Regions from separate parts of the Ahrensia sp. 13_GOM-1096m genome, predicted to be linked through region 1. Evidence: riboswitches for the same ligand, from Rfam matches in the RefSeq annotation. Region 1 holds a riboswitch; each other region holds the start of a gene.
The links. A riboswitch is a leader RNA that binds a small molecule or an ion and turns the genes downstream of it on or off. The one in region 1 is predicted to bind cobalamin.
Positions count from the first base shown of each region.

Region 2: linked by a shared signal. The riboswitch ahead of N530_RS0100455 (DUF1636 domain-containing protein) and the one ahead of cobU (bifunctional adenosylcobinamide kinase/adenosylcobinamide-phosphate guanylyltransferase) in region 1 are both predicted to bind cobalamin.
Region 3: linked by a shared signal. The riboswitch ahead of bluB (5,6-dimethylbenzimidazole synthase) and the one ahead of cobU (bifunctional adenosylcobinamide kinase/adenosylcobinamide-phosphate guanylyltransferase) in region 1 are both predicted to bind cobalamin.
Region 4: linked by a shared signal. The riboswitch ahead of N530_RS0101970 (energy-coupling factor ABC transporter permease) and the one ahead of cobU (bifunctional adenosylcobinamide kinase/adenosylcobinamide-phosphate guanylyltransferase) in region 1 are both predicted to bind cobalamin.

Region 1 is NZ_KK211156.1:175,030-180,568, reverse strand. It holds gene cobN (cobaltochelatase subunit CobN) at 1-1,704, opposite strand, end outside; gene cobW (cobalamin biosynthesis protein CobW) at 1,711-2,760, opposite strand; gene cobU (bifunctional adenosylcobinamide kinase/adenosylcobinamide-phosphate guanylyltransferase) at 2,764-3,303, opposite strand; cobalamin riboswitch at 3,417-3,639, opposite strand; gene N530_RS18315 (cobyric acid synthase) at 3,663-5,156, opposite strand.
Region 2 is NZ_JIAX01000006.1:18,442-23,980, reverse strand. It holds gene N530_RS0100470 (iron ABC transporter permease) at 1-1,037, opposite strand, end outside; gene N530_RS0100465 (ABC transporter substrate-binding protein) at 1,041-1,979, opposite strand; gene N530_RS0100460 (ABC transporter ATP-binding protein) at 1,981-2,766, opposite strand; gene N530_RS0100455 (DUF1636 domain-containing protein) at 2,763-3,176, opposite strand; cobalamin riboswitch at 3,279-3,497, opposite strand; gene N530_RS19155 (hypothetical protein) at 3,551-3,721, opposite strand; gene N530_RS0100445 (Rrf2 family transcriptional regulator) at 3,829-4,272, shown strand; gene N530_RS0100440 (group III truncated hemoglobin) at 4,272-4,721, shown strand; gene N530_RS0100435 (amino acid ABC transporter substrate-binding protein) at 4,868-5,539, shown strand, end outside.
Region 3 is NZ_JIAX01000006.1:438,381-443,919, forward strand. It holds gene N530_RS0102490 (DMT family transporter) at 1-456, opposite strand, end outside; gene N530_RS0102495 (BA14K family protein) at 566-1,036, shown strand; gene bluB (5,6-dimethylbenzimidazole synthase) at 1,056-1,751, opposite strand; cobalamin riboswitch at 1,802-1,983, opposite strand; gene hisS (histidine--tRNA ligase) at 2,043-3,644, shown strand; gene N530_RS0102510 (endonuclease domain-containing protein) at 3,794-4,156, shown strand; gene N530_RS19440 (DUF559 domain-containing protein) at 4,161-4,298, shown strand; gene N530_RS0102520 (ATP phosphoribosyltransferase regulatory subunit) at 4,295-5,407, shown strand; gene hisG (ATP phosphoribosyltransferase) at 5,404-5,539, shown strand, end outside.
Region 4 is NZ_JIAX01000006.1:332,881-338,419, reverse strand. It holds gene N530_RS0101975 (3-hydroxyacyl-CoA dehydrogenase NAD-binding domain-containing protein) at 1-1,468, shown strand, start outside; cobalamin riboswitch at 1,585-1,799, shown strand; gene N530_RS0101970 (energy-coupling factor ABC transporter permease) at 1,828-2,502, shown strand; gene N530_RS0101965 (DEAD/DEAH box helicase) at 2,580-3,998, opposite strand; gene N530_RS0101960 (cold-shock protein) at 4,539-4,748, shown strand; gene N530_RS0101955 (2-hydroxychromene-2-carboxylate isomerase) at 4,862-5,476, shown strand.

The DNA of each region.
Region 1 (5,539 bases):
CGGCAATGGACCAAACACAGCTTCTGGATAACAGGTTTGAGAAAGCGCCAAAGCCTTGCCCGGCAACCATTCCAGATTGCCATGTTTGCCCATATGAACGACCGCATGCGCACCATAGATTTCGCGCAGATAAATATAAAACGCCAGATAACCATGCGGCGGCACAAGGTCCGGCGAATGATAGCTTTCTTTCGGATCAATATTATAGCCGCGTGCGGGCTGGATGCCGATAAGCGTTTCACCAAAACGCGCAAGCGGCAGCGCAAATTTGCCATCGACAAAGAACGGATCATTTTCTGGCGCACCCCAGCGCGCAGCGACTTCATCTTGAATCTGAACGGGAAGTTTTGCGAACATCTCATTGTATTGATTCAAGGAAATCGTTTCGCGAATCTCCCGCGCATTAACAGCAGCATTTGTTGGGCCCGCCCGCAAATGATCGATTAGCGCATCGCCATCAGCAGGTATATCACCAACATTATACCCCGCATCACGCATTGCGCGCAGCACCTCAACAGTTCCAGCGGGCGTATCAAGGCCGACACCATTGGCGAGGCGCCCATCACGGTTGGGGTAGTTCGCCAACACAATGGCGATGTGTTTGTCTACGTTTTGAGTGCGCTTGAGCCGCGCCCAATTGGCCGCAAGATCAGCAACAAAATCAACACGGTCAGCAACCGGCTTATGAGCAACAATATTGCATTCCACACGCTCATTAAACGCGTCGGCAGATTTGAAAGAAATAGCCCGCGACAACACACGCCCATCGACCTCAGGCAGGGCAACATTCATCGCCAAATCGCGTGAATTTAACCCTTGGGTAGAAGCATCCCATGTTGCCTCATCTGAGCTTGAGAGCACAACCTGAAGCACTGGCGCGCCTGTGGATTCAAGCACCGTTTTCTTGCGGTCGGCACCGGGCGTAGAAACCGCAAATCCGGTCGCGTTTAAAACAACATCCGGCTCGTGCTTTTCAAACAATTGCGCAACAGTCGCAACGCTCACCTCGTCCTTAAGGCTGGATATATAGATTGGCAGTGGGCGAACACCGCGTTCTTGCAGTGCTGTACAAAGCGCATGAATGGGTGCCGTTTGCCCCGATTGTAACAAGGCACGATAGAAGATAATTGCAGCAGTCGGTTGATCTTGCTTGCTTGTATAAAGCGCGCCAAATAGACCCGCTTTGAGCAATGGACGCGCTTCTTCATCAATCGGCTGACCATCCACGATTGAATGGCAAGCACCTAAAAAGCTTTGCGCATTCGATGCCCCGCCCTGCACAAGAAACTGCCACAGCGCCCAATAATCGGAAACGGAAATAGTCGACAAATCAGCAAGTTCAGCATCTGGCTTATCATCGCCGGGCAATAGAGCGATGCGAACGCCATGTTGCTGCGCCGCCATCATCAGCGCTTCAACACCATAATTCCAATAGGTTTTCCCGCCAAGAAGACGCGCAACGATAAGCTTTGCTTTATTGCCCGTTCGCTCCATCCATGCATCAATCGACATTGGATGCTTGAGTTGAAGCATATTGGCTAATCGAAGATTATCGCACGCGGTCGCATCTGCAGCTTCCGCAAGGCTCGCAAGCTCGGTATCAGCAGAAGATAAAAAGCAAATATCTGCGGGCGATTGACCAAGATCAATCGCATCCCCATCGCCATCCGTTAGCGAGCCTTTTTGCGCCAGCAATAAATGCATGTTGGATTAAACCGCAGCTTTGATTTCGGCAGCAATTGCGGCCTGATCCAGATCGTGCAAACCAATCACCACCAAACGTGATGAAGGCGTTTCGCCTGCCTGCCAAGCACGATCAAAATAAGTCTCAATACGCTGCCCAACAGCTTGAACAACCAAACGCATCGGCTTGCCCGGAACAGCACAGAAACCTTTCAATCGAAGCACATCATGAGCCGCAATGATTGTTTTAAGCCCAGCAATAAACTTTTCCGTATCGGCAATTTCGCCTGTCTCAACAACAAAGCTTTCAAACTCATCATGGTCGTGCTCATGACCATCAGCATGGTGAATTTCATGATGAGACTTACGGTTTTCAATCTCGCCTTCTGTCGCCGAACCAAGTCCAAGCAGCACTTCGATTGGCAGTTCGCCATGTTTAGCAGACACGATTTTGAGCGCGCGATCTGTTTGGCTTTGAACAATGGCCTTCACAGCCTCAAGACGGTCAGCATCAATCAAGTCTGATTTATTCAACACGATCATGTCTGCTGCACGAATTTGGTCTTCGAACAATTCTTCAAGCGGGCTTTCATGATCTAGCTCTTCGTCAGCGGCACGTTGTGCATCCAACTTATCATGGTCATGCGCAAAACGCCCTTCAGATACAGCAGCAGCATCAATCACGGTGATAACACCATCGACGGTGACCTGCGTTTTGATTTCAGGCCAGTTAAAGGCTGCTACAAGCGGCTGTGGCAGCGCCAGACCAGACGTTTCAATGATAATGTGATCAGGGCGGTTTTCGCGTTCCAACAATTTTTCCATTGTTGGAATAAAATCGTCCGCAACGGTACAGCAGATACAACCATTGTTAAGCTCAACAATGTCATCTTCGGTGCATGTATCGATGCCGCAGCCTTTCAGCACATCGCCGTCAACGCCAAGATCACCAAATTCATTGATAATCAGCGCAATGCGCTTGCCATTAGCGTTTTGCAGCAGATTGCGGATCATTGTTGTTTTGCCTGCGCCCAAAAAGCCAGTAATCACGGTGGCAGGAATTTTTGCGTTCAACATAGTTTAGCCCTTCATTTTCAGCGGTAATCCCGCTGCGATAAAATAAACTTCATCCGCCATAGCGGCTATTTCTTGGTGTAGTCGTCCAGCGTGATCGCGAAACGCGCGCGCCATGTCGTTTTCAGGCACAATGCCCAGCCCAACCTCATTGCTGACCAGCACGACCGGCGCTTTCATGTCGCTCAATGCTGAGCGCAATTTTTGCGAACGCGCCGCAACATCGGCTTGTCCCATCATAAGGTTGGTCACCCATAAGGTGAGGCAATCCACAAGAATGATATGACTTTCACCATCCGCCTCTAGCAGTGCAGATTCCAGATCATCAGGTGCTTCAATGTTGGTCCAGCCAGTGGTTCGCCGCTCTTTGTGCATATCAATGCGCGCACGCATTTCATCGTCCCAGATTTGCGCCGTCGCAATATAATGAGGTGAAAGACCACTCTTTAAGACGAGATTTTCGGCAAATGTCGATTTACCCGAGCGCGCACCGCCCAAAACAAGCGTTACTCGGCCCTTTGTCTCAAAATTAGAAGCTGCGCTCATGTCCGGTTCATCTCATTGCGTTTCATAGCAAGCGCATTGAACGAACCTAAAGGTGAAGACTGCCAGCACAAACCAACTGCCTACACATCTGGCCCGACACAGGACGCCCGCCCTATCAGATCAATCGCAAAGGCAGGTCTCCTGGCTCATGGTTTATCCGGCACATCTACCTTCCCGGGCTATCCCAGTGGTGTCTCATAAAGACGCGGTGTGCTTACCATTCTACAGTCGCGGGGTCGGCAGTGATAAAGGCGCCCGATTTGGGTTCGCCTGTCACATTCCCTTTTCATCCAAAAATGCATAAGCATTTTTAGAACCATTGCACGCCAACATTAGGTCTTTGTTGCAAGCAACGTCAATCAAATTGAAGAGGCTAAGGCAGTTTTCTGTTCATAGCGTTTGGCAACAGCCAGCATCGCATCAATATCCAGTAATTGTTCCAAGCGTTCTGCAAGATCATCAAGCGTCGCTTCAACACGGTCCAAATGGTTGCCGCCAGCCGAAGCAATACCGAAGCTCGCAAGCCAAGCACGCCGAAACGCACCATTATCAAAAAAACCATGAAGATAAGTACCCATGATCTTTCCGTCCGCACTCATAGCGCCATCGGCACGTCCGTCGATTATGCTTGTCGGGCGCTGACAATCTGCACCAGACGTTTCACCAATATGAATTTCATAACCCGTCAGTGGCACGTCAAAAACCGGACTATGTGCACTTACATTGCGCACATTCTTCTTTGGCAACATGATCGTTTCAATATCCAACAAGCCAAGCCCATCAATGGTGCAAGCAGCGCCCTCAATACCATTGGGATCAGCAATCTTCAGCCCGAGCATTTGATAGCCGCCGCAAATACCAACAATATGCCCGCCGCGCTTTGCGTGCGCATATAATTGAACATCCCATCCATTTGCGCGCAGACAAGCCAAATCAGCGATAGTTGATTTAGAACCGGGCAAGATAACGATTTGCGCGTCGGCAGGAATGGCCTCACCCTTGCGAATGAAATGAACATCCACATCATCCTCGGCAATCAGCGGATCAAAATCATCAAAGTTGGAAATACGGTCCGTGACCAGCACCGCAACTTGCAGCGCCTTGCCGGATGCCGCCCGCACCAATGTCTCCAGCGCCACAGAATCTTCCGCTGGCAGCTTTCCAGCCTCTGCAAGCCAGGGCACAACACCAAATCCGCGCCAACCTGTAAATTCAGTGATGGCCGTTAAACCATCATCAAACAGCGAAACATCGCCGCGAAACTTATTGATAAGAAAACCTGCGATCATAGCGCGGTCTTGATCTGGTAAAATTGTGTGTGTTCCCACGAGCGAAGCAATCACGCCGCCCCGATCAACATCGCCAACCAATATAACAGGTACATTTGCGCGCGTCGCAAACCCCATATTGGCAATGTCTCCAGCGCGTAAATTGATTTCGGCTGGTGAACCTGCACCTTCGACAACAACAATGTCTGCTTGTTGTTTGAGTGTCTCAAAACTATCCAGAACGGCGCCGAGTAATTTGGGCTTTAGTTTTTGATAATCCCGCCCCTTTGCGCTTCCAGTTACCTTACCGTGCACAACGACTTGACTGCCAACATCCGATTGCGGCTTTAACAATACGGGGTTCATGTGAATACTGGGCGCGACACCGCACGCCAGCGCTTGCAACCACTGCGCTCGCCCGATTTCACCGCCATCATCGGCAACAGCTGCATTGTTCGACATGTTTTGCGGCTTAAAGGGACGAACTTTCATGCCGCGATTTTTAAGCGCACGACAAAGGCCAGCAACCAATACGGTCTTGCCAACATCCGAGCCTGTACCCTGCAACATAATAGAAAGTGTCATGATAATCGCGTAGCTCAATTTATCATGAGCGAAAAGCGTAAATATATAACGCCCTAGAGATGACGCTGCGTCACGCAAATTTCGTGTAAGCCTCATTTAAAGTAAAAAACCGCATTGCAACTATGTGTTGCAATGCGGTTAGTACTCAAAACTTACCACAAATACGCTGTGGCGAAATTCTCTCCGGTACGCAGTACCTGATCCGGAGCAGGCTGTATTGAACGCCTTGCCTCACATCTATAAACACACATCGTTACCACGAAGTTATTGAGACCTTAACCAAGTCTAAATTTTGCACTTTTTATGACTTTTTTTGTTTACACTTGTTAACGATTTCCGCGTTCAAAGCCACATCATGCAATTCTTGCATTGATATTGACCGG
Region 2 (5,539 bases), on a different contig from region 1:
ATTCTATTGCGTCTTAGCAACCAGACAAAGAATATCCCGCCGATCAGGCCGGTAACGATACCGATGGGCATATCTTCTGGTGCCATAATTGTGCGCGCGATAATGTCTGCCCAAAGAAGAAAGATCGCTCCGACAAGTGCGCTGATGGGTAAAACGCGGTAATAATCGCCGCCGACCAACATGCGCACAACATGCGGCACCATGAGGCCGACAAATCCAATCACGCCAGAAAATGCGACCATCACGCCTGTGATCAGGGCACCGATCACGAAAATTTCCAATCTAAACCGCGCAACCGATATACCAAGCGTTGACGCAGTTTCGTCGCCAATTGTCATCGCATTGAGCTGTGCTGCGCGCACCCATAGCCAGAAGCCGCACGTTGCAAGTACAACTGCCGGATAAACCAGCTGAGACCATTGTGCGAGACCAAGGCCGCCTAACATCCAGAAAACTACAGTATGCGTCGCGCGTGGGTCGCCAAGGAAGATAAGAACATTGGCAAGAGCCATAACGATGAATGAGACTGCAACGCCTGTTAACACCAAGCGGTCTGCCGTTGATGCGTCTGCTACACGTGCCACGCCAAGAACAATCGCCGTTGCAGCAAGAGAACCGGCAAACGCCAATAATGGCACGGTGAGCAAACCCAAAAACAACCCCGTATGCAGAAGCGCCAAAATAGCGCCGAAAGCACCGCCCGATGAAATGCCAAGCAAGTGAGGATCGGCCAAAGGATTGCGTGTGACCGCTTGGAGACTGGCGCCGACCAAGGCCAGCCCTGCGCCAACCATTGCAGCTAACAATGCTCGCGGAAAACGAATATCCCAAACAATCGCTTCACGGCCTGCTGACCATGTTACGTTTATCAAACCAGGATAGAGTTTGTTGGCCAGCACACCCCAAACAGTTGATGATGCGATAGAAACGGCACCAACGTTGATTGCAAATGTTACCGAAATCAGCAACACGATAAAACCTGCGATCCAGACCACAGGCAATGCATGTAGAGATTTTATACTGCTTGCTTGGCTCATGGCCTAATTATTCCCAAAAGCAGAAGCGAGCTTTTTAATTGCTTTAATGTTGCGAGGCCCCGGCGTTGCCTCAATATATTCCAGAACAATGAAGCGGTCGTTTTTCACAGCATCAAGATTGGCAAAGGCTGGATTTGACATCATGAATTCGCGCTTTTGTTTGGCTGTTACATCGCCATAATTCACGATCACTATTATTTCTGGGTTTCGTTCAACAACAGCTTCCCAGCCTATCGTTGTCCAACTTTTTTCAAGGTCTTCAAGAATATTGACCCCGCCGGCTGCTTCTATCATTGCCGTTGGTATGGCGTATCGGCCCGCTGTAAACGGCGTACTTTCTCCGCTGTCATATACAAATACGCGCGGTGGTGTGGCACCCTGTTTCAAGGTTTTGGTAATTGCCTCAAGTTCAGATTTATAGCCGTCCACAAGCTCTTGTGTGCGCTCTTCTACCTCGAAAATTTTACCGAGATTGAGCAAGTCATTATACATGTCATCCATAGATACTTTCGGTTTTTCACCGATATGAATGCAGCTCTCTGTCAACTCGTAGACCTTGATGCCGAATGGCTCCAGCGTGTCTGGCGTCACTTCACCGCCAACCTTCATGCCGTAGTTCCAACCAGCGAAAAGGAAGTCCGCTTCAGCGCCTATAAGGACTTCTTTTGTTGGATATTTCTTTGCAAGCTCGGGCAATTCTTTAACGCCAGCCCGCATTTCTTCATCCAACTTTGTCCAGCCGGAAATACCTGAATAACCGACCATACGATCTGCAAGGCCCAGCACCAACATCATTTCGGTCAAATTGACATCATGTGAAACTGCGCGCTTTGGTGCCGCATCAAAAGTAACCGTGCGGTTACAACTTTGAACGGTCGTTTCGGCGATTGCGGCCGCTGAAGTGAATGCCAATACGGCAAGGCTGAGTACAGTTTTATTCATGTCAGGTTCTTCCCATCAATGTGTAAGTAAAATGAAGACGATCGGTAGGCATGAGCTTTTCGGATTGTGCAGAAACATTAAATGCATAGGAAACCGATTGATTGGTCAGCACCGTTTGAGGCGGCCCGAATGCAAGTACAGAACCTTGCTTTAGAAGCAAAATCTCGTCGCAGACACCTGCCGCCATGTTCAAATCATGTAAGCTGGTAACAATGGTCATATCCAGATCGCGAATGAGCTCTATGATTTCTAACTGATGCCTAATGTCGAGGTGATTGGTAGGCTCATCAAGGATAAGCAGGCTTGGCTCTTGCGCGAGCGCTCTGGCCACCATTGCGCGTTGACGTTCACCGCCTGACAAAGTGCCAAAGCGACGACTTGCGAACTCCGAAAGTTCAAGTTTACGCAGTGCTGAATCTATAATGGTAGAGTCATTTTCGCTCTTCGTTGATAATACGCTGCGATATGGCGTGCGCCCCAATTCAACGATCTCTTTTACCGTCAGCGCAAAGTCTGTCGGCTGCTCTTGCAAAACGGCCGCAACATTTTGAGCAACCAGCCTTGGTGACAATGACCAGATGTCACGCCCATCAATCTCGATAGACCCTTGCGACGGTTTTAGGTAGCGATACAGCAAGCGCAGAAATGTGGACTTACCTGCGCCATTAGCGCCAACAACACCCATGACGCGCCCAGCATTCAAGCTTAAAGAGAGCGGCTTTAAAATTGGGTCGCCGCTGCGTGTATTCCAGCACGCATTCATTACGTTCAGCTTTGCTGCGCTCATTGTAAAACCTGTTCCATCTCTTCATTCGCAATCATGGCCGCTGGCACACGCGCCAGTGTAGAATGGCGCAATTTGCCGGGCCTATCGGTAGAAGAACACCATCCATCTTGTAGATGTGCGTATTGATTTGCGAATGCGATAAGGTCGTCGATATCTTCATTGGGATCTATATCGCCAAAAAGATAAGTCGCTTTTTTCGAACCGTGATAGGCGACCGTGCATGGGCGGCTACAACCCGCCATACAGGCAACACCTGAAACAGAAAAATCCTCACATACAGCATCGCCTGCAGCGTCAATAGCTTTACGCAATTGCTCAATTAGCTCGTAGCCCGGCCGGCAATCTGTATTTTTATGTCTACATGAGACACAAACGGTAATGCGATGATTTGATTTTTTTGAATGGGCCATGATGCCCTCCGCAATGAGCAGGAGGCGCGCAAGTAATCACTGACGATGATCCGGTGAACCGGCTATACATGTCCATGCTCCTTGCTGGGACACCCCGCCCAGGTTGAATTGATCTGACATGGCAGGTCTCCTGACTTGCGGGTCTCAGCTCCCTCGAACCTTCCCGAAACATTTGTTTCAGTGGTCAAACTCAAGGTTACTCACCGCTCACAGTTGCGGGGGCAGTCATGGATTTAGCGCCTGTTGGCTACACCTCACCATGTTCCCTTTTAATCTGCTCCCCGTTTAAGGGTACGCAGAACCATATAAAGAGTTCTGTCAGAATATCCGTTTGGCGACAAGTGATTTTTAAGCAGATGTCGCTTTGTTTGCGATTATGCGAAGAACTGAAACCAGACGAGCAAAACCAATGTGCCCCACACGATCATATTAACAATTGATCTCAACATACCGCCGTCTTCTTCGACAGTCATACCAATCTTACGTCGCACGAGATCGCCTGGGTACAGAAAGGCATTAAGTAGCATTTGGCCTAATTGTGTCATCGCAGTTCCACCTATTGGTTTTCACGAACTTCATGAAGATTTTCATAGTCATAGCTTGCAGCGAGCTTAAAAGCAATATATTATATACTTCTTTATAGGATGTCATTATGCGACTGAATGTTCAAACCGATTACGCCTTGCGGCAGCTGATGTATCTTGCCGTTAATAATGATCGGCTTTGCACCATCCGCGAGATTGCCGATTATTTTGAAATATCCAACAATCACATGATCAAAGTTGCCTATCTGACCGGCAAAGCTGGCTTTGTGCATAGTGTGCGCGGACGCTCAGGCGGCCTAAAGCTAAAACTACCCGCCGAGCAAATTATCATCGGTAATGTCGTGCGCAGTATTGAAGCAGATTTCGCCGTCGCTGAATGCCACCAAGGCGGCAAATGCAACAAATGCGTTATTACGCCCTCCTGCAAATTAAAGAACGTTCTCAACAATGCGGTACTAGCTTTTCTAGCTGTGCTTGATGACTACAACATTGCAGACCTCGTCGAAGGCAATGATGATTTAAAGCAACTACTTTTTCAGGAGATTGCCTGATGCAAACTTATGTTCACAAAACGGCAGCAGAGCGGCGTGCAGAGATTCAGGCCCGCGCTAGCTCTTTGGGCATCGATGAGGATTATATTTCACTGCTTGTGGAGAGCTTTTATAATCGCATTCGCAAAGACGAAATATTGGGACCTATATTTGCCGCCGAGATCACAGGTGATTGGGGCCCACACCTAACAAAGATGAAGCAATTCTGGTCATCCGTTGCACTAAATTCCGGAAGCTATTCCGGCAGGCCCGTTCCGGCGCATCAAAAATTAAGCGGCATATCACCGGAACATTTTGACAGATGGCTCATGCTTTTTCGCAGCACCTTGGAAGAGACAGCACCATCACAGGAGGCAATCGGCTATTTCATGGAGCGTGCAGAACGCATTGCAGAAAGTCTCAAGCTCGCTATGTTTGGGCACCTTGAGATCCCCACGCGAAACACATGATGTAACTTTCTTCTCTATGCTGGTTTTACAGCCCGCAACGAATACCTATATGCCACCCTACTAAAACAAACAGCTTGCGCATAGTCTGGCATTTCACAGCACAACAGACCTTACTGTGGGCGGTCTCTACTCATAAGGATAATTCGATGTTGAAGAAATTAGGAGCTGCGGCAGCGATTGCCGTTTTAATGGCAACGTCCGCCTTTGCTGATGACGCTAAAACACTACGCGTTGGCATGTCCGGCGGCTATTTTCCCTTTACCTTTGTTCAAAAGGGTGAGCTTCAAGGTTTTGAAGTCGACGTGATGAACGCCGTTGGCAAAGAAGCCGGATTAGAAATCGCGTTTGAAACAATGTCATTTTCCGGTCTTATTGGTGCGCTTGATGTTGGCCGGATTGATACAATCGCCAACCAGATTACCATTACGCCAGAGCGCGAAGCCAAGTTTGAATTCAGCCAAGCTTATGTAATTGATGGCGCACAAGTTGTCGTCAAGCGCGGCAATGATGTGATCAATGGTGTCGAAGATTTGCGCGGTAAATCCGTCGCGGTAAATCTTGGTTCGAACTTTGAAGAGCTGCTCAAAGAACTGCCCTATGCAGACGAAATCAATATTCGCACCTATGAATCCAACATTGCTCAAGACGTAGCGCTTGGCCGTGTTGATGCCTTCGTCATGGACCGTGTCTCATCCGCACAGCTTATCAAAGAAAGCCCTTTGCCTTTGGCCCTATCCGGCAAGCCATTTTCTGAATTGCGCAACGCCCTTCCCTTTGCCAAAACAGAACAGGGCAAAGCACTTCACGATAAGGTCGAT
Region 3 (5,539 bases), on a different contig from region 1:
TCCAGGTGAAACCAGCCAGACAAAGGCGCTAAAAGCAATAATCAATCCAGCCCATTCAGGCACGATTGGTCTGTCGCCCTTAAAAACACTCCAGCCGATCATCGTTGCTTGAACAAGCGCAAATAAAATCAGTGCGCCCACACCTGTATCCAGCCCGATATAGGCAAATGAAAGCGTTACCGCATAAGCAAAAAGCCAAAAGGAAGAGTGCCAATTTCCGCCGCCGATGAGATCGCGCATTGATGTTTGTTTTCGCGCAATCAGTAGCAAGGCAAGCATCGCCGCACCGCTTATCAGGCGAACAGTGGTAAAGCTGGCAGGGTCAATGGCTGGTCCGAGCAGGGCTGCACGCGCCAAAACTGAGTTTGCAGCAAAAGCGGTCATAACAAGGGCGGTGAGCAGAAAAAGAGGCACGGCGATAGTCCAGTTAAAACGCACTGCTAACATGTGTGTCATGAAACCAAAGTGACAATTTGGTGATAAGTCCCGTCAATAAATTTGCCAGATGCGAAAAATGCGATAGATTGAAATTAAGGGACGCTTAACCTTAACAGGGAGCATGATAATGAATATCAGTAAATTCTTGGCTGCGGCTGCAATTTCAATTGCTGCAAGCTGCGGCGTTTCAACATCAGCGAGTGCTGCACCAATCGCAATTGCACCGATTGCATCACCAGCAGATAGCTTGGTTCAAAAGGTAGGTTCAGAACGCCACCGCGGGTTTTACCGCCATAGAGGCCATGCCTTTTACAATGGTCATCGCGGTTACCGCCATCACAGGCGTGGCTATCGCCGTCACAGCGGATATTATTTTCCACGTGATGCATTTTCAATAACGATCCACATTGCACCGCGCCGTTATGTTGAACCAAGACGCGTTATTCGCCGTGCACCAGCGCGCCCGCGCATTATAAATGTTGGCACATTGCATGTGAATTGGTGCCATTCGAAATACCGCTCTTACCGCGCATCGGATAATTCGTTCCAGCCATATCATGGTGGACGCAAACGCTGCCGTTCGCCTTACGCAAGATAAGATTGCGGACCGGCTGCTATTAAGTTTTAGTGGGCCGGTTCCATTCTTCTTCGAAGATCAAATCTTTGAGTTCTAAGCGTTGCCGCCATCCTTTGGCGGCAAGCTCCGGTTCTGTGTATAATTCGTCCACATAGCCAATGCACAGATAAGCGATAATTTCGATCTCATCGGGGATTTGAAAAAGCTCCCGCATGTCGCTCTCATTAAATATGCTGACCCACCCGACACCAACGCCTTCTGCACGTGCTGCAAGCCACAGATTTTGAACAGCGCAAACCGTGCTGTATAAATCCATCTGCTGATTATGCGTGCGCCCAAGCACAACTTTGCCGCCGCGATTGCGATCACATGTCACGATAAGATTGATCGGCGCTTTGCGAATGCCTTCCAGTTTTAGCGATTGATAGGTTGCCTTGCGCTCACCTGAAAACATGTCGGCGGCTTCATCATTGGCCTTGCTGAAAACGCTCCATGCTTGTTCGCGCTTTTTAGCATCGCGCACGACAATAAAATTCCACGGCTGCATGAACCCAACCGAAGGCGCGTTATGGGCAGCCTGCAAAAGCCGTAGCAAAACATCATCGGGAATGGGGGCCGGCAAAAATTGATCGCGCACATCGCGCCGTTCATTGATTGCACGATACACCGCATCTCGTTCTTGATTGGAAAACGGACGGGCAGGGGCCAGCGCAGGGCGTGGAAGTTTGTTCAGCATTATTTGCTCCCAACAATGCATAAAGGTTGGGGCGCTTGCGCTGTCCGCACGCAAGAACCGTTTTGTTCGGCCGGTCTTCTGACTTAGGATCAACTGGTCTGCGCGCCTTCCCGGTTTCCCAGTGGCATATGCGAAAGCCATCTCCATCACAGCGTTGGGCACGTCTCCGAATTGCACGGACTTCCCGTTCACCGAACTTGCATAGCATTCCACCGCTCACACCACTTGGCAAGAGGGCACCTGTCGCTTATGAGAAAGCCAACAAATGTTCTCATAAAATGAAGTGCTGAAATGGCTGATAAAAAGAAGAAAAAACCGCAGAAACTTAAAGCGCGTAGCCCGCGCGGTTTTGTGGACCGCTCAGCGGCAGACATTCGCGCAACCGATGAGATGATCGGTAAAATCCGCGAAGTCTATGAGCGCTATGGTTTTGACCCCGTGGAAACACCTGCATTTGAATATACCGATTGTTTGGGCAAGTTTTTGCCAGACACAGATCGGCCAAATGCTGGCGTGTTTTCTGTGCAGGATGACGACGAACAATGGATGAGCTTGCGCTATGATCTGACAGCGCCGCTGGCGCGTCATGTGGCTGAAAATATCAACGAAATCACGCTGCCATATCGCACCTATCGCAATGGTTGGGTGTTCCGCAACGAGAAGCCGGGGCCGGGCCGTTTCCGCCAGTTCATGCAGTTTGATGCCGACACGGTTGGCGCACCGGGCGTTCAGGCCGATGCTGAAATGTGCATGATGATGGCCGACACGATGGAAGCGCTGGGCATTGCGCGTGGCGATTATGTGATCCGCGTTAACAACCGCAAAGTGCTGGACGGCGTGATGGAGGCCATCGGCCTTGGCGGCGATGAAAATGCGGAGCGGAGACTGACGGTGCTGCGTTCAATCGATAAGTTGGACAAGTTTGGCATCGAGGGTGTTCGCCAACTCTTGGGTAAGGGTCGCAAAGATGACAGCGGTGATTTTACTGAGGGAGCTGGGTTAGATGAAGAGCAGATCAAAAAACTATCTCTGGTTATAGATTTGAACGCATTTTACTCGCCTGAGGGATATAAATCCCACGCCGATCACCATGATTATTTTACCGATGTACCTACTACAATCGATAAACACGGAGATGATGCTAGAGATTATCATTTTTTCAATGCTCTAAGAAATTGGGCGGTTCACATTGGAGTTGGTAAAAATGGTTTATCTGGTATCGACGAATTATTTCAAATAGCTCTCATTTCAGAAATAAATGGCTATGACGAAGATAGAATTCGTATTGACCCTACCTGCGTCCGTGGTCTCGAATATTACACTGGCCCTGTTTATGAGGCCGAACTTCTGTTCGATGTGACAAACGAAAAGGGCGAAAAGGTTCAATTCGGTTCTGTCGGCGGTGGCGGGCGTTATGACGGTTTGGTCAAGCGCTTTACAGGCCAAGACGTGCCAGCAACTGGATTTTCCATCGGCGTATCACGCCTCATGACGGCGCTCAAAAATCTTGGCAAACTAGGACAAGACGACGTGCTCGCGCCTGTGCTTGTCACCGTGATGGACAAGGATACGGAAAGCCTCGGCGCTTATCAAAAAATGGTGCAGGACTTACGCGGCGCGGGTATTCGCGCTGAGATGTATCAGGGCAATCCAAAAGATTTCAGCAAGCAAATGCGCTATGCGGATAAACGCGGCTGCCCGATTGTTATCATTCAAGGCAATGACGAACGGCAATCCGGCAAAGTTCAACTCAAAGATATGATCGAAGGCAAGCGCCAAGCCGCCGCGATTGAATCCAATGAGGAATACCGCGCTGCCCGCCCTGGCCAATTTGAAATTGAGGCCGGCGCTCTTGTTGATGAAGTGAAAAAACTTTTGGCTGCGCAAAAATAATGCCCTCATCCGACCTCGCTTTGCTCGGCCACCTTCTCCCGTAAACGGGCGAAGGGAAAACATTTATTTCGTCGCTGACAGTTTTCACTTATCCTTCTCCTGCTAGCGGGAGAAGGTGGCCGAGCGCAGCGAGGTCGGATGAGGGTGAAATGCGGGATGACGAGACGCCAAGGCTTAGACGTTATGCGCGCAATATGCGCCATGAATCCACCGATGCGGAAGCTGTGTTGTGGTCAGAACTCCGTAATCGTGGTTTGAACAAGCTCAAGTTTCGCAGGCAAGTGCCCATCGCCAGCTATATCGTTGATTTTGTCTGCATCGAAAAGAAGCTTATTGTAGAAGTTGATGGAAGCCAGCACGCAGTCAATATTTATGACAAGCAACGTGATGAGAGATTGAAAGAGCAAGGCTATATTGTGCTGCGTTTTTGGAATGACGATATTATCCGCGATCTAAAAAATGTGTGTCAGCATATTATTGCCGTATCGGAATTAGGCAGCAAAAACACCTAAGCATTTGGCAAATGATGCAAAACGCGATAAGGCCCTCACACAATTAGGTTATCGGATTTTTCGCATCAATACGGGTGAGCTATCCGATAATCTAAATGGATGTGTTGAAACGCTTTTGCATGAACTTGGCCAAATAAAGTGACCACCCTTAGATCATTCTCCGCACGCGCCGACATTGAGGCGATACTTGCCGACCGCAATGCTGTGCGCATTGATGTGCCGGTGCTGCAACCCGCAGAGCCGTTTCTTGATACGGCTGGCGAGGAATTGCGCAGACGGATATTTTTGACGCAAAACCAAAATGGTCGCGCAATGTGTTTGCGCCCAGAATTTACCATTCCCGTTTGCCTGCAGCATATTGAGGGCGGTGCACCATCTGGCCGTTATGGCTATGTCGGTACAGCGTTCAGGCAGCGTGATGCGGGCGCATCTGAATTTTTGCAGGCAGGCATTGAAGATATAGGCGAGGCCGATACCAATGCAGCCGATGCGCGCTCCGTTGCCGATGCGCTGGCATGTGTAAGCGATTTGGGTGTTCGTGCCGATAGATGCGAAATCATAATTGGCGATCAAGCGGTCTTTGATCAGGTATTGGCTGCGCTCGGCTTACCTTCCGGTTGGCGTTTGCGTCTTGCGCACGCCTTTGGCCATGATGCCACACTTGAGGCAACGCTCGACCGACTTGCGCATCCGATCACAATGCCAGATTTGCCAGAGCCAATTTTGCAAGCTGCTCAAAGCGGCGACAGCGCCAAGCTAGAAGAACTGATTTCAGCGGCAATGGATGCAGCAAGCTTGAGCAATGCTGGCGGGCGCACACCGGCAGAAGTCGCAAAACGTTTGCAGGCAAAGTTCGCACAAAGCCAATTGGTGCCGGAAGAAGCAAAGCTGGATATATTGCGCAAATTCCTGTCAATTTCTGTGCCGCTTGATCAATCTGTTGCTGTGCTGCGCGGCTTTGAAAAAGACAACGGGATTGATCTGGCCCCAGCGATTGCGGTTTTCGAAGAGCGTAATAAGTCGCTTATCGCCGCTGGCCTTGATCTTAGCGCTATCATTTACAACGCCTCTTTTGGGCGCAGGCTCGATTATTATACGGGGCTTGTTTATGAGCTTCGCTCGCGCAGCGGCGATGTGTTGGTGGGCGGTGGCCGCTATGACCGTTTGCTTCCATTGCTGGGCGCAGAAAAAGCAACACCGGGTGTTGGATTTTCCATTTGGCTGGACCGAATTGCGGAGGCAAGCGCATGATCACACTCGCATTGCCATCGAAGGGACGTTTGAAAGAAAACGCCATCGAATGTTTAAGCTCAATCGGCTTAAATGTGCTGCCGCCAGCAGACCCGCGCTCATACCGCGCAACAATTGAAGGCCGCGATGATA
Region 4 (5,539 bases), on a different contig from region 1:
CCTTCGCCGCGAAACTCACATGAACTATCCGGGCGCTCAAGCGATCCTGAAATGTGTTTATGAAGGCCTGCTTGTGCCGTTCGATCTAGCGCTTAAAATTGAGCAGCGTTACTTCACACAAGTCTTGCAAACGACAGAAGCTGGCATGATGATCCGCTCGCTGTTTGTTTCTATGCAAGAGCTTAACAAAGGCGCCCGCCGCCCTGAAGGTGTACCGGATACGAAGTTCAAGAAAATTGGTATTCTTGGTGCAGGCTTTATGGGTGCTGGCATTGCATATGTAACGGCGAAAGCAGGCATTCCTGTTGTGCTTCTTGACCGCAACATGGAAGCTGCAGAAAAAGGCAAAGCGCATTCTGAAGACTTGATCACCAAAGCCATGCAAAAAGGCCGTGCGACACAGGAGCAAAAAGATCAGCTCCTCTCGCTTATCACGCCAACGGCAGATTATGCGGACTTTGATGGTTGTGACCTTGTCGTCGAAGCGGTGTTTGAAGATTCTGCCGTGAAAAAAGCTGCGACAGAAGCTGCCGAAGACACCATGAAAGCGACAGCAATCTTTGCGTCAAACACATCGACTATTCCGATTACTGATCTGGCGAAAAATTCAAAACGCGCCAAGAATTTTATCGGCATTCACTTTTTCTCACCTGTCGACAAGATGATGCTTGTTGAAATCATTATGGGTAAGAAAACAGGTGATAAAGCGCTGGCTGTTGCGATGGATTTCGTTCGCGCAATCAAGAAAACGCCAATCGTTGTCAACGATACACGCGGTTTCTACGTCAATCGCTGTGTGCTGAAATACATGTCTGAAGCTTACAATATGCTTGCCGAAGGCGTTCCACCAGCAATGATTGAAAATGCTGCTAAATTGGCTGGCATGCCAATTGGCCCGCTGGCGCTAAACGATGAAACAGCGATTGATCTTAGCCAAAAGATCCTTAACCAAACCGTTAAAGATCTCGGTGAAAGCGTGGTTGATCCGCGCCATATCGAGCTTGTGAACACGATGGTTGATACACATGGTCGTCATGGGCGCAAAAACGGCAAAGGGTTCTACGACTACCCTGACAAGCCAGCTAAAAAGCATCTGTGGCCTGAACTCAAAACGCTTTATCCGCAGCAAAATGCCGATGACATTGACTTTGAAGAGCTAAAACAGCGCTTCCTCGTTGTTATCGCATTGGAAGCAGCACGCGTCATGGGTGAAGGCATTGTCACCGACCCGCGTGAAGCCGATGTTGGCTCGATCCTAGCCTTTGGTTTTGCACCATATACCGGCGGCACACTGTCTTACATTGACGGCATGGGCGTTGAGGAATTTGTTGCATTGTCTAAAAAGCTGCAAAAGAAATATGGACCGCAGTTCAAAGCACCCAAATTGCTGACCGATATGGCAAAAGCTGGCGAGACATTCTATTCGCGGTTTGACCCCTATGCGAAAAAAACTGATCAAGCTGCTTGATTAGTAATACTTTCAATCAAAGCCCCGTAAGCTCTTCGCTTTCGGGGCTTTTTTGTGCCTGACATATTTAGCGAAGGAATGTCTCAGACGGACAATTGTCAAAAGTATAATATGCGAATAATGTCCTGATATCGGGTTCTCGAACGGCAAAGCCTAAGGGGATTAAAAGGGAATACGGTAGGGACAACCCAATGCGGGCCTGATCCGTAACTGCCCTCGCAACTGTAAGCGCTGAGCTTGCTGCCACTATGCCACTAAGCGAAAGCTTGGGAAGGCGGCAACAAGCAGTGAAGCGTGAGTCAGGAGACCTGCCCGATATAGTGAAACTAACTCGCACGATGGGTGCAGAAGGATATAAAATGCATATTGAACCTGGTGTCGTTGACGCGGCAAAAATGACTCTTGCTTACGCGACAGCTGCGACTGCTGCTGGTGTTGGCCTTAAATTCGCATGGGATGCGATCAAAAATGATGGTGGTGTAACCGGCCTCGTTTTTCGCTCTGTTGTTGCAACGCTTGCAGTGTTTATCTTCTTTGAAGTGCTTCCACATTTTGCGGTTGGCGTTTCAGAAGTACACTTCATTCTTGGCTCAACAATATTGCTCATGCTTGGTGCTGGCCCTGCTGCCATCGGTCTTGCCCTTGGTCTTTTGGTTCAAGGGATGTTGTTCGCGCCAAGCGATTTGCCAATGTATGCCGTCAACCTGACAACATTACTCGTACCATTGTTTGCGATTAGCGCTCTTGCGAAGAAAATCATTGCGCCAAAAACAGCCTATGTGGACATTACCTATAAACAGGCTTTTGCGCTTTCTACTGCCTATCAGGCGGGTATCGTAGCCTGGGTCGCGTTCTGGGCAATTTACGGCCAAGGCTTCGGCGTTATTTCTTCGGTTGCTTCATTCGGCGCAGCGTACATGCTGGTTGTTGTTATTGAACCGTTCGTTGATCTGGCCGTATTGGCTGCAGCAAAATCGCTCAAAGGAAAAGACGCAACGCCATTCCTGACAAAGCGTTTAGGCCAAGCGGCTTAAACTGCACTTTTCTTAAAACAAAACCCCGGAAACCATTTAGGCTTCCGGGGTTTTTATTTGTCTTCAATTCTTAAGAATTAAGCAACTTTGCTTTTGCGTTTCTCGCCGCGTGCCCAACGTGAAGGACCGCCATTTGGATCAGCAGCCTTGAAGCGTTTACCTTGGCTTACGCGCTTTTTGCTTTTTGCTTTAGGTTGAGCGTCACCGCCACCCTGCTCACCGCTTTTACCTGGCGCACCAATGTCAGCAACGCTGCGACGGCCGCGATGACCTTGAGCGCCACCAGAGCGTTTGCGACCCTGACCGCTTGGCGCTCCGCCACGTCCTTTTTTCTCAGGCTTAAAGCCAGCAGGTGGAGCCTCACCGCTTGCAATCGTAATTTTCATGCCCATCAGCTTTTCAATGGCTTGAAGCAGATGAATCTCATCAGGTGCACACAATGCAACAGCCTGACCTTCCGCGCCAGCACGTGCTGTACGGCCGATCCGGTGCACATAAGCTTCTGCAACTTCCGGTAAGTCATAGTTAAAGACGTGGGAAACACCAGAAATATCGATACCGCGTGCTGCAACATCCGTCGCAACCAAAACTTGGGCTTTGCCAGATTTGAAATCTTTGATTGCTCGTTCGCGCTGATTTTGGCTTTTGTTGCCGTGAATTGATTCAGCAGCAAAACCACGTTCAACCAAATGACGCTTTAGCTTTTCAGCGCCGTGTTTTGTGCGTGAGAAGACAAGCGACAAGCCCTCGCCTTTCGCTGTTAGCAAATCTTTTAGCAAGTCAGCCTTAGAGCGTCCTGAAATATGATGCACAGATTGCGTGATCTTATCAGCAGCTTTACCTGGAGGTGAAACCTGTACTCGAACCGGCTCATTCAAATATGCGCCAGCCAGATCATTGATCTGTTTAGGCATCGTTGCAGAGAACAAAAGCGTTGTGCGTGGCACAGCAAGCATTTTTGCAATTCTTTTGAGCGGCACAATAAAGCCCAGATCAAGCATTTGATCGGCTTCATCGAGGACGAGATATTTAACTTGGTTCAGACTAACCGCTTTACGCTCGATCAAATCCAGCAAGCGACCCGGTGTTGCAACAAGAATATCGCAGCCAGGTGTAAGGTTACGCGCCTGAATGTTGATTGACGCACCGCCAACAACAACTTGCACACGTAGATGCGAGTGACGCACATATGAACGCAAATTGGCGTTGATTTGGTTTGCGAGTTCGCGTGTAGGCGCAAGAATGAGCGCACGGCATGTTTTTGGCTCAGGCTTTTTGCCGACCGAGATCAAGTTTTCAATAAGAGGCAGGCCAAAAGCTGCTGTCTTGCCAGTACCTGTTTGTGCCAAGCCCATGATGTCATGGCCCTTCAGGATGAGCGGAATACACTGCTCCTGAATTGGCGTTGGTGTTTCATAACCAAGCTGGCTTAGTGTTTTTGTAATCGACTCTGAAAGACCTAAGTCTGCAAAAGTCGTTGCGTGTTCGTTTGTCAAAATGACATACCTTTCAAATCGGCGCGCAAATGCGGCCGAATACAATTAGAAAGCATCAACACCAATGAGTGCTCATACAGTCTCTTGCGGTTGCGGGATGAAGCTCACAAACGGACCGGATGTCCATTTGCCGTTTACCCGACAGAACCCCGCGTGAAATGGGAACTTGGTTTTTAATATGCCGGTCTAATTAGATCCGGTGTTAAATTGGCTCGAACAATAAATAAGTTGTTTCGATTAGCTTTTGTTTGAAAAGCGTTGCTCACGCGGCAACTACCAATAATCGCTATATCGGTTGCCAGCTGCAGAATGTCAAGCTGGATGATTGCATGGCAGCTAGATCACAATTTCATGGGTCAGTTGCAAACCACTTGAAACCGCTAACATTATATGGCTAATCTTGGGTCTATATCGTGTAACGGAATAGGTATATCTCAAGTATTTCACGAGTGTGAAACACGTATAACTCCCTTCCTATACATCGATTAAGGCGGCATATTTGCCGCAAACCTGTTTGCGAAAAGTTGAAGAGGATTTCTGATGGCAAGCGGCACAGTAAAATGGTTCAACACCACAAAGGGTTACGGCTTCATCGAACCTGAAGATGGCAGCAATGATGTGTTTGTACATATTAGCGCTGTCCAACAAGCCGGCATGCAGTCCCTCACCGAAGGGCAAAAAGTCAAATTTGAGTTGGTTCAAGATGAACGCTCCGGAAAAACCGCAGCAGGCAATTTAAGCACAGCTTAATAAGCCATTTTCATCAAACTCAGCTAATTGAGCTTGGTTGTTTTTCACGTCTTTGTCACTGGCGACATTGGCGCATGTGCTCTACGTTTTGAAAAACTGAACCGAGGCGTATTATGACAACGATTGACTATTACTTTTATTCTGCTTCACCATTCACCTATCTTGGCCATCAAGCGATTGTTGATGTTGCAGAAAAACATGGAGCCACGCTCAATGTGAAGCCGGTCAATTTGATGGCACTGTGGGCTATATCAGGCGCTGTACCACCGGCTCAAAGACCTGCCGTTCGTCAACGTTACCGTCTGATCGAATTACAACGGGTCGCAGATTTCAAAGGTTTGCCGATCAATAAACAGCCAGCACATTTTCCCGTCGATGCCACAGTGGCAGACTGTTCAATTGCAGCAATCGTTGCAGGTGGCGCTAACCCACTCGCTTATATGCGTGATTTGTTCGCCGCAACATGGGCCAATGAGCAAGATATTTCTGATGAAGCGACACTTACTGCGCTTTTGAAGAAAAACGGATTTGACTCAGATGAGATCTTAACCGCTGCGAAAAGTGAAACTGTGGCTGCTATCCGCGAGCAAAATTCCAAGGATGCTATTGCGGCAGATGCCATTGGTGTTCCAGCATACGTTGTCAAAGGCGAAGTCTTCTGGGGGCAAGACCGGATTGAAATGCTTGACCACATGCTCGCAAGCGGCCGCTCCCCTTTTGCGCCCTAGGCGGCATAAATAACACTTGTGTGACGGTTCATTTAAAGGTATTTATTCCTTTATCCCGAAGCT